4 regions of the Enterobacter ludwigii genome follow, and region 1 is predicted to be linked to each of the others. Evidence: predicted binding sites of a transcription regulator. Region 1 holds the regulator's gene; each other region holds the start of a gene.
What was found. The regulator CRP, encoded in region 1, controls carbon source genes, mostly activating them, when cyclic AMP is high. The targets are predictions, from matches to a motif close to ATGTGANNNNNNTCACAT.

Region 1 (3,156 bases):
CCATGGAAGACTACATTACTTACCTGACGCCGCAGTTCTCCCGCACGCATATCAACTTCCAGCGCGTACCGACAGTGGACACCTCTAACCCGTTCGCCGCCAAAAGTATCCCGTCGCTGGATGAGAGCTTTGTGGTTATCCATTTCCGCAATCTCGACGGCATTGATTACCCCTGGCTGCTGGCGATGCTGCAGGGCTCATTTATTTCGCACATGAATACGTTAGTGGTTCCGGGCGGAAAAATGGGGCTGGCAATGGAATTAATTATGATGCCGCTGGTGCAGCGGTTGATAGAAGGGAAGAAAATCGCCTGATGATTTCCCTCTCCGCGTGGGAGAGGGCTTCGGTGAGGGCATCGGGGTGAACGATGCCCCCCAATATCAGGCGTCGATCACTTCATACGAATGCGTAATTTTTACCGCTTTCTCGAGCATTAACGCGACCGAGCAGTATTTCTCCGCTGAAAGATCGACCGCGCGTGAGACCGCCGCGTCTTTCAGTTCTTTCCCGCTGACGATGAAATGCAGGTTAATGTGGGTGAACAGGCGTGGTGCCTCTTCGCGGCGTTCTGAGGTGAGTTTTACTTCGCAGTCGGTCACATCGTGACGGCCTTTTTGCAGGATCGACACCACATCAATTGCGCTGCATCCACCTGCTGCCATCAGCACCATTTCCATTGGGCTTGGTGCTTTATCACCGGAGTTACCATCCATCAAAATCTGGTGTCCTGAAGCGGACTCGCCCAGGAACGTTAAACCTTCAACCCATTTCACACGCGCTTGCATATTCACTCACTCCAACGTTGCATTTTTGGTGACAGATTACGCGTGCGTTACATTTCTCGCAATGGAAGGCGACCTGCGTCATGCTGAAGCGAGACACCAGGAGACACGCGGCGAAAGCTATGCTAAAACACTCAGGATGCTACAGTAATACATTGACGTTACACATGTATGCAGAGGACATCAAACTTTACTGGCTGCGAAACGTTACGATAGCCGACTTCCCAGGGTATGGGTAAGAATTCGATTGCAACCCCAGAGTCCGGATGCATCTTATGACTCTGGTGACAGCTTATAACAGAGGATAACAGCGCATGGTGCTTGGCAAACCGCAAACAGACCCGACTCTCGAATGGTTCTTGTCTCATTGCCACATTCATAAGTACCCATCGAAGAGCACGCTGATTCACCAGGGTGAAAAAGCGGAAACGTTGTATTACATCGTCAAAGGCTCGGTGGCAGTGCTGATCAAAGATGAAGAAGGGAAAGAGATGATCCTTTCTTATCTGAACCAGGGCGATTTCATCGGTGAACTGGGCCTGTTTGAAGAAGGCCAGGAACGTAGCGCCTGGGTTCGTGCAAAGACAGCATGTGAAGTGGCTGAAATTTCCTACAAGAAATTCCGTCAGTTGATTCAGGTTAACCCTGACATCCTGATGCGTCTTTCTTCGCAGATGGCGCGCCGTCTGCAGGTGACATCTGAGAAAGTGGGTAACCTCGCCTTCCTGGACGTGACCGGCCGTATCGCTCAGACCCTGCTGAATCTGGCGAAACAACCCGATGCGATGACTCACCCTGATGGCATGCAAATTAAAATTACCCGTCAGGAAATCGGTCAGATTGTCGGTTGCTCCCGTGAAACAGTGGGCCGTATTCTGAAAATGCTGGAAGATCAGAACCTGATCTCCGCACACGGTAAAACCATCGTGGTTTACGGAACGCGTTAATTCCGCTCAAACGGCGTGCCATCGCAAGGTGTCACGCCGTTTTTGTCTCTATTCCCCATGTGGCGCAGGCTGATTTATCACCCGGAAGTTAACTACGCACTGCGACAAACGCTGGTGTTGTGCCTTCCTGTGGCCGTGGGCCTGATTCTGGGCCATCTTCAGCAAGGTCTGCTCTTCTCTCTCGTTCCCGCCTGCTGCAACATTGCCGGTCTGGATACACCGCATAAGCGCTTTTTCAAACGGCTGATCGTGGGCGGCTCGCTGTTTGCGGGCTGTAGCCTCGCCGTGCAGCTTTTGCTGGCCCGCGATATCCCGCTGCCGCTGATCCTCACCGTCCTGGCGATGACCCTGGGCGTAACCGCTGAAATCAGCTCACTGCACGCGCGTTTGCTTCCCGCGTCGCTGATTGCCGCCATCTTCACGCTGAGCCTTGCGGGTAACATGCCGGTGTGGGAGCCGCTGCTGATCTACGCCCTCGGTACGCTGTGGTACGGGCTGTTTAACTGGTTTTGGTTCTGGCTGTGGCGGGAACAGCCCCTGCGGGAATCCCTGAGCCTGCTCTACGTGCAGCTGGCGGATTACTGTGAAGCCAAATACACCTTGCTCACCCAGCATACCGATCCAGAAAAATCACTGCCGCCGCTGCTGACGCGTCAGCAAAAGGTGGTGGACCTGATAAGCCAGTGTTATCAGCAGCTACATATGCTCGCCGCCAATAAGAACCACGAATATAAGCGGCTGCTGCGCGTCTTCCAGGTGGGGCTGGACTTACAGGAGCATATCTCCGTGAGCCTGCACCAGCCGCAGGAGGTGCAAAAACTGGTCGAGCGCAGCCATGCCGAAGCGGTGATCCGCTGGAACGCGCAAACCGTCTCCGCGCGCCTTCGGGTGCTGGCTGACGATATTCTGTATCACCGCTACCCCACGCGCTTTAACATGGACAAACAGCTCGGCGCGCTGGAGAAGATTGCCCGTCAGCATGAAGACAACCCGGTGGGTCAGTTTGCTGCCTGGCACTTCAGCCGTATCGCCCGCGTGTTACGAACCCAGCGTCCGCTTTATCCGCGCGACCTGATGGCCGACAAACAAAAACGCCTGCCGCTGCTGCCGGCGCTCAGAAGCTACCTCTCCCTTAAATCATCTGCCCTGCGCAACGCCGCGCGAATTAGCGTGATGCTGAGCATTGCCAGCCTGATGGGCATGGCGCTACATCTGCCCAAACCGTACTGGATTTTAATGACCATCCTGTTTGTCACCCAGAACGGCTATGGCGCGACGCGGGTGCGCATTCTGCACCGGGCAGGCGGAACGATGGCGGGGCTGATCATTGCGGGCGTTACGCTGCACTTTCACGTGCCGGAAGGCTATACGCTGGCAGGGATGCTGGTGATCACGATGGTGAGCTACCTGATCATCCGCAAAAACTA
Region 2 (3,156 bases), 300 kb from region 1:
GTGATCATCCTCGCCCCCGTCGCCGCAAATGGATGACCGTAGGCGATGGAGCCACCCAGGACGTTAAATTTGCTCTGATCCACTTCGCCAGTGGCATGCGCCCGGCCAAGAACATCGCGCGCGAAACGTTCACTCGCCAGCAGTTGTATGTTTGCCAGGGTTTGTGCGGCAAATGCTTCGTGCATATCAATGAGGGTTAAATCCGCGAGGGTAAGTCCCGCGCGTTCCAGCGCCAGCGGTGTGGACCACGCCGGCCCTAACAACATGTCCTGCCACACATCTATCGCCGTGAAGGCGTAGCTGCGCAGGTAGCCCAGCGGTTTTATGCCCAGCTCTTTGGCACGGGATTCCGTCATCAGGATCACCGCGGCGGCACCGTCCGTCAGCGGAGTACTGTTGGCGGCCGTGACGGTACCGTGTTTGCGGTCAAATGCCGGACGGAGCCTGGCGTAATCCGCCATCGTCGAACTGCCGCGAATATTGTTATCTTCTGACAGCGGTTCACGGTATGGCGGGATGTACGCCGTCATGACTTCATCAGCCAGTTTGCCTTCCGACCAGGCTTTCGCCGCCAGCTGATGTGAGCGATGAGCCAGCGCATCCTGCTGCTCACGGGTGATCCCGTAAGTTTTTGCCATCTGCTCGGCGGTATCGCCCATTCTCAGACCGGTGGAATACTCCGCCACTGCGGGCGGTACAGGCATAAGGTCACGCAGGCGTAAGCGTGAGAAAAGTTTGAGTTTCTGACCGACGGTACGGGCTTTGTTGGCGTCAACCAGGATCCGGGCCAGCTTTTTACTGACCCCAATCGGCAGAACCGAAGAGGAGTCCGCCCCGCCGGCGATCCCAGCGCGAATGGTACCTGCCATCAGGCTTTCAGCCACGTTAGCCACCGCCTGGAAACTGGTAGCACATGCCCGGCTGACGCTGTAAGCATCAGTGTGGACGTTCATCCCCGTACCGAGGACGATTTCTCGCGCAATATTGGGTGCTTCAGGCATCTGCACAACCTGGCCAAAAACCAGCTGCTCGATGACCTCAGGCGGAATTTCGCTGCGAGCCAGCATCTCCCCCACCACCATTTTCCCCAGATCGACAGCCGGTATGCCATGAAACGCTGTCGCCTGACGTGCAAATGGCGTACGTAATCCACTGACAATGGCAATGCGATCGCCCTGACGGGTAATAAGCGGTAACGCCTGACTCATAACCTTCCCCTGTAAAATTTTTTACTCAAACATAAAGTGGTCTGACCTGATAACAGTCTTAACCATTTTTTTACATTCAGCCAATCAGGGAAACGAAAAAGTGCGAGCTAAGGCACAGAGAAGAAAAAGAAAATGCCTCTGCGAAAATGAAATCAAAACGGTAACCCGAAGGTTACCGTTTTAGTGTGCACCCTCTACTGTGAGAGAGGGGCCAGGATGAGGGCATTACGCCGTTGAGGTTAGCGCAGACCCAACTGGAAAATCAGCGTTTCCGCCTCGCAGGCGAACACAAAGTCGATATCCAGCTTCACACCGCCGTCCACGTCAGTAAAGGTGGATTTGATTTCGCACGGATCGGATTCGACCTCACGTGCACGTTTGCTCAGCGCGGCCAGGGTTTCTTCCGCTTCGGCGCGGTTGCTGAATACACGGCTGTAAGAGGCGGTGCAATCGGAGTTGTCCATGATGGTACCAACATCCATACAGCAGCAAACCGGGGTTTCATCAGCACTGCATTTACTCATAGCTCAATTTCCTCTGTATTCGCGCAAGGCGCGAGATAAACACGATGCTGCTATTTTACGCCCCGGGGCTGGCTCTCTCCAGCCGTTAATGGCGCAAAAGCGGATAAGTGACCAATATCACACTAAAAAATGATCTAGAACAAAAATCACCCTTTCAGACGATTCGCAATGGTCACAATTTTGCCAACCAGATCTCGTTTCAAGAAACATGTTTGAAAATATTAATAAACAAACTTGCAACATTCTGGCTGGTCAGACCTATACTCTCGCCACTGGTCTGATTTGTATGTCATACCTCAGACCCTACACTTCGCGCTCCTGTTACGGTATGTAACAATTATTGAATAAAAATAACTCAATGAGGTTATGGTCATGAGCCAGAAAACCCTGTTCAAAAAGACTGCGCTGGCAGTCGCAGTGGCAATCGTCTCTACGTCCGCCTGGTCCGCGGGCTTTCAGTTAAACGAATTTTCTTCCTCTGGCCTTGGCCGTGCGTATTCCGGGGAAGGCGCAATTGCTGATGATGCGGGCAACGCGAGTCGTAACCCTGCACTGATCATGATGTTCGATCGTCCGACCTTCTCTGCTGGTGCAATCTTTGTTGATCCGGGTGTTGATATCTCGGGCCGCTCGCCAACAGGCGCCAGCCTGAAGGCAGACAACATCGCGCCAACAGCCTGGGTGCCAAACCTCCACTTCGTTGCGCCAATTAATGACCAGTTCGGCTGGGGCGCTTCCGTGACGTCTAACTACGGTCTGGCTACCGAGTTTAATAATAACTACGCCGCAGGGGCGTATGGCGGTAAAACCGACCTTGAAACCCTGAACCTGAACCTGAGCGGTGCTTACCGTCTGGACAACCACTGGAGCTTCGGCGTCGGCTTTGATGCGGTTTATGCTAAAGCGAAGATCGAGCGCTACGCGGGTGACCTGGGTAAAGTCGTTGCTGGCTCAGGCGCTCTGCCACCGATTCCGGGTCTGGCACAGCAGGTTGCAGGTATTCCGGCAGATACCCAGATTGCTTACCTTAAGGGTGACGAATGGGGCTTTGGCTGGAACGCCGGTATCCTTTATGAAATCGATAAAAATAACCGCTATGGTTTAACCTACCGTTCCGAAGTGAAAATTGACTTCGATGGCGATTATAAGAGCAGCCTGCCTTCAGCCTATAACCAGATTCTGGGTAGCTTCGGCCTGCCAATGGGCACCGACGGCCGTACCACTGGCGGTTCTCTGAGCCTGCACTTGCCAGAAATGTGGGAACTGTCGGGTTATAACAAAGTGGCGCCGCAGTGGGCGGTTCACTATAGCCTGACCTACACCAGCTGGAGCCAGTTCCAGGAGCTGAAAGCGACCAACAGCAATGGTGACACGCTCTTCTATAAAGATGAAAGCTTCCGTGATGCCTACCGTATCGCGCTGGG
Region 3 (3,156 bases), 1.6 Mb from region 1:
CTGAAAACTTAAACGAGGAAGTTGCCCAGTATCAGCAGAGAGATGGAGACGTTAATCGCGCCGCCAATACGGGTAGCAATCTGGGCGAAGGGCATCAGACTCATACGGTTGCCTGCGGTCAGAATCGCCACGTCACCGGTACCGCCCTGGCCGCTCTGGCAGCAGGAGACGATGGCGACATCAATCGGGTGCATGCCAATCTTTTTGCCCACGAAGAAACCGGTCGCCACCAGCGCGGAGACGGTGCTGACAATCACCAGCAGGTTGGTCAGCGTGAATGCGGCGACCAGTTCATGCCAGGGGGTAATGGCCACGCCCACAGCGAAGAGAATGGGGTAAGTTACTGACGTCTGGAAGAATTTATACACCACCTGAGAGCCTTCCAGCAGACGCGGAGAAGCACCATTGCAAAGCTTGACCAGCACCGCCATAAACAGCATGCCAACCGGCGCAGGCAGGCCAATCAGCTTGTGGCCGAGCATCCCCAGCATGTAGAGCAGAACGGCCAGCAGTGCGCCAGAAGCGATCGTGGTGACGTCTGCTTTACCGGAGAACGCAGGCTGTGCGGTGGTTCCATCGGTATTCGCACGGTTAGGCATCAGCTGGCCTTCGCCGGTCAGGTGCGGGTAACGTTTACCGAGCTGATTGAGGCAGCCGGAGATGATGATTGCCGTCAGACCGCCGAGCATAACCATAGGCAGAACGCGACCGAGCGCCACGCCCTGGTCCATATGCAGCAGGGTGGCATAGCCGATGGAGAGCGGGATCGCCCCTTCCCCAACACCGCCCGCCATGATCGGCAGAATGATAAAGAAGAAGATCTGGAATGGCTCAAGGCCCAGCGCTATCCCTACGCCCATGCCAACAATCATGCCGACAATTTCGCCGCAGAGCATCGGGAAGAAGATGCGCAGGAAGCCCTGAATCAGCACGGTGCGGTTCATGCTCATGATGCTGCCGACAATGATGCAGCAGATGTAGAGATACAGAATGTTGGTGGATTTGTAGAACTTCGTGGTGGACTCCACCACCACATCCGGCAGCAGACCGTAATAGACCAGTGCCGAAGGAATAAAAGTGGCACAAATCGCCGCCGCGCCGAGTTTACCGACAATCGGCAGGCGCTTGCCAAACTCACCGCAGGCAAAACCGAAGAACGCGAGCGTGGCGACCATCACCACGATATCGCTGGGCAGTTTGCCGCCGAGGCAATCAATGGCAATCAGCGCGCCGGCCAGGACAAACAGTGGCAGAGGGATAATTCCGATTTTCCACGTATCCATAATATGCCACCAGCGCTCTTTGAGTGATGGTCGCTGAATATCAATCGGGTCGTGGGTAACAGAGAAAGAATCGTCAGTTGTGCTCATAATAAGCCCCTTAGTTATTTTGTGCGTTCAGCTTAGAGTCACAAAGGCTTACTTTATGTGAGGGATGGCATATTAAAAGCGAAGTTTTTATGGCAGCTATGGTTTTAATGGTTTCTTTTATTTAATGTGATTTACGCCTTATTTATTGCCGTGGTTTTTATGGTTTCTTTTCTAAAACGAACAATCAAATAACATTTCTCCAGACGGCTTCAGGCGCATAGGCTATTCGGAAAATTCTTTTACAGGGCCTGCTGTGCAAGGGATCACAAGTTTTCGGCAAACCGGGCATCGGCGCGAAAAAAGATGATATATTGGCAATCTTTGCTGCTACCTCGCGTGATAGTTATGAAAGTATCGTTTCAGATTAAGCTGTTTATTTCGCTGGTCGCCTTTTTCTCAGTACTTTTTGCGTTACTGGGCGGATATTATTACGTCGATGTCGGCAAGCAGCTTTATCAGGAAATGAGCGCACGTGCCAAAATACAGGCGGAAGAGATCGCACTTATTCCCTCATTACGTGATGAGGTTGAACAAAAAGATATCAAAGCCATCCATGATTTTATGCAGAAAATTGCCGCTCACAGTGATGCCAGCTTTATTGTGATTGGAGATAATAAAGGTCTGCATCTTTTTCATTCGGTCTTTGCCGACAGAGTGGGCAAGACGCTTATCGGTGGAGACAATGAGGAAGTCCTGCAGGGAAAAAGCACCACCACCATCCGCAAAGGGGGGTTGGGTATTTCGCTGCGCAGCAAAGCGCCCATCTTCAACGATGCGGGGCAAGTGGTGGGGATTGTCTCGGTGGGTTATCTCACCAGCTACCTTGATACCATTACCGTCAGCAAAGTGGTCAATATCCTGCTGGCCGCCGTGCTGCTGTTGATTGCGCTCTTTATCTTCTCCTGGTTCTTTACCCGCAGTATTAAGAAGCAGATCTTCTCCCTGGAGCCACGGGAAATCGGCCTGCTGGTGCGCCAGCAAAAGGCGATGATGGAGTCTATCTATGAAGGGGTGATCGCCATCGATGATGAGCTGCGCATTGAGGTGATCAACCAGGCGGCGCGCAAGTTGCTTGGCCTGAGCCAGCCAGCCCGTGAACTGCGCGGGCAGCTGATTAGCCAGGTTATCGACCCTGTCCCGTTCTTCTCGACGCAGACGATGCTGGCAAAAGATACCCATGATGAAATTTGCCGTTTTAACACCCTCACGGTGATTGCCAGCCGGGTGCGCATCATGCTTGAGGATTCGCTGCAGGGCTGGGTGATCACCTTCCGCGATCGGAATGAAATTGACTCGCTTAGCGCCCAGCTCAGCCAGGTTAAACGCTATGTCGATAACCTGCGCATCATGCGTCATGAGCAGTTGAACCGCATGACCACTCTATCCGGCCTGCTGCACATGGGCCGCTATGAAGAGGCGATTGGCTATATTCAGGCGCAGTCGGAACACGCTCAGGAGCTGCTGGACTTTATCTCTTCCCGCTTCAGCTCCCCGACCCTGTGTGGCCTGCTGCTGGGTAAAGCCGCCCGCGCGCGGGAGAAAGGGGTCGAGCTCAGTTTTGACCCGGCCTGCCGGCTGGACAGGCCGTTCCCGTCGCTGGCTGAAGAAGAGCTGATCTCAATCATCGGCAACCTGCTGGATAACGCCATCGAAGCAACGCAGCGCTCACCGCTCCCCCATGCACCGGTCGAAGTGCTGATCAAACTGAGCGAGCAGGAGCTGATTATCGAAGTGGCCGACCAGGGCGTTGGCATCAAACCGGAGATCCGTGACAGGATATTTGAAC
Region 4 (3,156 bases), on a different replicon from region 1:
GCGGGTATCGGCATCATCCAGATTGATGAACCGGCGCTACGCGAAGGTTTGCCGCTGCGTCGCAGTGACTGGGATGCTTATCTGAAGTGGGGTGTGGAGGCTTTCCGCCTCAACGCCGCGGTCGCGAAAGACGACACGCAGATCCACACCCACATGTGTTACTGCGAATTTAACGACATTATGGATTCGATTGCCGCGCTGGATGCCGACGTAATCACCATCGAAACGTCGCGTTCAGACATGGAACTGCTGGAGTCCTTTGAAGAGTTCGAGTATCCAAACGAAATTGGGCCGGGTGTCTACGACATCCACTCCCCGAACGTACCGAGCGTGGAGTGGATTGAGAGCCTGCTGAAAAAAGCCGCCCAGCGGATCCCGGCTGAGCGCCTGTGGGTCAACCCGGACTGCGGACTGAAAACCCGCGGCTGGCCGGAGACCCGCGCGGCACTCGCGAACATGGTCAGGGCGGCGCAGAATTTGCGTCAGGCCTGATAAATCCGAAGCCCGGCAAGGCGTAGCCGCGACCGGGCTTTTGTTTTACGCTTTTTTCCCGCCGTACTGGCTGAACCATGCCAGCATCCGCTGCCAGCCATCTTTAGCCGATTCTGCGTGATAGCTCGGACGATAGTCGGCATTAAAGGCGTGGCCGGCATCCGGATAAACAATGATTTCAGCTTTTGCATTGGCTGCACGGAGCGCATGGCGCATGGTCTCTACCGTATCAAGCGGGATCCCGGTGTCCTGGCCGCCATAAAGCCCTAAGACTGGGGCATTTAACTCGGTGGCGATATCAACGGGATGCTTCGGCGAGTTCAGCGTTTTCTCCCCCACCAGTTTGCCGTACCAGGCAACGGCGGCTTTAAGCTGCGGATTATGTGCGGCATACAGCCAGCTGATACGTCCTCCCCAGCAGAAACCCGTCACCATCAGACGATGTGCGTCGCCGCCATTGCGCGCAGCCCAGCTGGCCACGTGGTCCAGATCGGCCAGTACCTGTGCATCCGGCACTTTGCTGACCAGGTTGCTGAACAGTGTCGGTATATCACTGTAGTCGTTCGGATCGCCCTGACGGAAATAGAGCTCTGGCGCAACGGCCAGATAACCTTCCAGCGCCAGACGGCGGCAAAGGTCGCGAATATGTTCGTGAACGCCGAAAATTTCCTGAACCACAATCACGATGGGCAGCGGGCCGTCGGCCGATTTTGGCCGCGCGTGGTAAGCAGGCATATTCTCCCCCTGTGAGGGGATGGAGGTCTCACCTGCCGTAATGGCCTCTTCAGGTGTTGAGACGATGGTTGATGCATGAGGGGCCGCTGCAGGTGCAAAACCGGTTTTTTCAGTCATGGCATTCTCCGTACCAATGAGTTAGCGCAAAGGTAAATATAGTCACCAGGTTAACAATTCACAGTGCCTGAAACGGTCTATCTTTTGTGCAGCACCTGACGATATAACTTGTTAATGTGATGTGAATCACTATTTCATGGAAATTTACTGCAATCATTTTCATTCATGGTGAGATGTGTCACGTAATTCTGCTTACTGCTTCTGTAAAGTACCTTTTTACTTCTTCTGACTAACCGACCCACAGAGGAGTCACCTATGTCTAAGTCTGATGTTTTTCATCTCGGCCTCACTAAAAACGATTTACAAGGGGCTACGCTGGCTATCGTCCCGGGCGATCCTGAGCGTGTGGAAAAGATCGCCGCGCTGATGGATAAGCCGGTTAAGCTTGCTGCCCATCGTGAATTCACCACCTGGCGCGCTGAGCTGGATGGCAAAGCGGTGATCGTCTGTTCTACCGGTATCGGTGGCCCGTCCACCTCAATTGCTGTTGAAGAGCTGGCGCAGCTGGGCATTCGTACTTTTCTGCGTATCGGGACTACCGGTGCTATTCAGCCGCATATCAACGTTGGCGACGTGCTGGTGACAACCGCTTCCGTGCGTCTGGACGGCGCGAGTCTGCACTTTGCCCCTATGGAATTCCCGGCGGTGGCGGATTTCGAATGCACCACCGCACTGGTTGAAGCCGCGAAATCCGTTGGCGCAACCACCCACGTAGGCGTGACCGCCTCTTCTGATACCTTCTACCCAGGCCAGGAGCGTTATGACACCTTCTCCGGCCGCGTGGTAAGCCGCTTCAAAGGTTCTATGGAAGAGTGGCAGTCTATGGGCGTAATGAACTACGAAATGGAATCTGCAACCTTGCTGACCATGTGCGCAAGCCAGGGTCTGCGTGCCGGTATGGTGGCGGGCGTTATCGTCAACCGTACCCAGCAGGAGATCCCGAACGCGGAAACCATGAAGCAGACCGAAAGTCATGCGGTGAAAATCGTGGTTGAAGCGGCGCGTCGCCTGATCTAATCCCTTCTTATACGAAAAAAGGCCGACCCGTTCGGCCTTTTTTTTGCGTAGCGCCTCGCAGGAAAACCCTTTCAAACTGGACGTTTATACAGCACAATTCTATTTTGTGCAGGTAATACGTTGATGCAGGGGGCATTGTGGATATCTCAATCCTGATTTATGCAGTGATTGCGCTGGTGGGCGTGGGGGCAGGCTGGCTGATTTCCAGCTACCAGCACGCGCAACAAAAGGCCGATCAGCTGGCCGAGCGCGAAGAGATAGTCGCCGATTTAAGCGCAGCAAAACAGCAGGTTGCGCTGAGCGAACACTGGCGTGACGAATGCGAACTGCTCAACAACGAGCTGCGCAATCTTCGCGATATCAACACCTCGCTGGAGGCCGATCTCCGCGAAGTGACTACCCGCCTCGAATCCACCCAGCTGCATGCGGAAGATAAAATCCGCCAGATGATGAACAGCGAGCAACGCCTCAGCGAGCAGTTCGAGAATCTCGCGAACCGCATTTTTGAACACAGCAACCGCCGCGTAGACGAACAAAACCGCCAAAGCCTGAATAGCTTGCTGACGCCCCTGCGTGAACAGCTGGACGGCTTTCGTCGTCAGGTACAGGACAGCTTTGGCCAGGAGGCTCGCGAGCGGCACACGCTGGCGCATGAAATTCGCAATCTTCAGCAGCTGAATGCGCAAATGGCGCAGGAAGCGGTCAACCTGACCCGTGCGCTGAAGGGCGATAACAAAACCCAGGGCAACTGGGGGGAAGTGGTGCTGACCCGCGTGCTGGAGGCCTCTGGCCTGC

Region 2: a site for CRP is predicted at 1,838-1,855, ahead of BH714_RS12110 (YfcZ/YiiS family protein). Genes of this name have one in related genera too.
Region 3: a site for CRP is predicted at 1,495-1,512, ahead of BH714_RS20915 (2-hydroxycarboxylate transporter family protein). Genes of this name have one in related genera too.
Region 4: a site for CRP is predicted at 1,459-1,476, ahead of udp (uridine phosphorylase). Genes of this name have one in related genera too.

The regions. Positions count from the first base shown of each region.
Region 1 covers NZ_CP017279.1:2,884,383-2,887,538, forward strand. The annotation lists gene BH714_RS13585 (phosphoribulokinase) at 1-314, shown strand, start outside; gene BH714_RS13590 (OsmC family protein) at 381-785, opposite strand; gene crp (cAMP-activated global transcriptional regulator CRP) at 1,097-1,729, shown strand; gene BH714_RS13600 (YccS/YhfK family putative transporter) at 1,787-3,156, shown strand, end outside.
Region 2 covers NZ_CP017279.1:2,579,405-2,582,560, forward strand. The annotation lists gene fadI (acetyl-CoA C-acyltransferase FadI) at 1-1,208, opposite strand, end outside; gene BH714_RS12110 (YfcZ/YiiS family protein) at 1,448-1,732, opposite strand; gene fadL (long-chain fatty acid transporter FadL) at 2,105-3,156, shown strand, end outside.
Region 3 covers NZ_CP017279.1:4,449,402-4,452,557, reverse strand. The annotation lists gene BH714_RS20915 (2-hydroxycarboxylate transporter family protein) at 9-1,370, opposite strand; gene BH714_RS20910 (ATP-binding protein) at 1,716-3,156, shown strand, end outside.
Region 4 covers NZ_CP017280.1:68,647-71,802, forward strand. The annotation lists gene metE (5-methyltetrahydropteroyltriglutamate--homocysteine S-methyltransferase) at 1-492, shown strand, start outside; gene BH714_RS23230 (dienelactone hydrolase family protein) at 538-1,344, opposite strand; gene udp (uridine phosphorylase) at 1,600-2,361, shown strand; gene rmuC (DNA recombination protein RmuC) at 2,499-3,156, shown strand, end outside.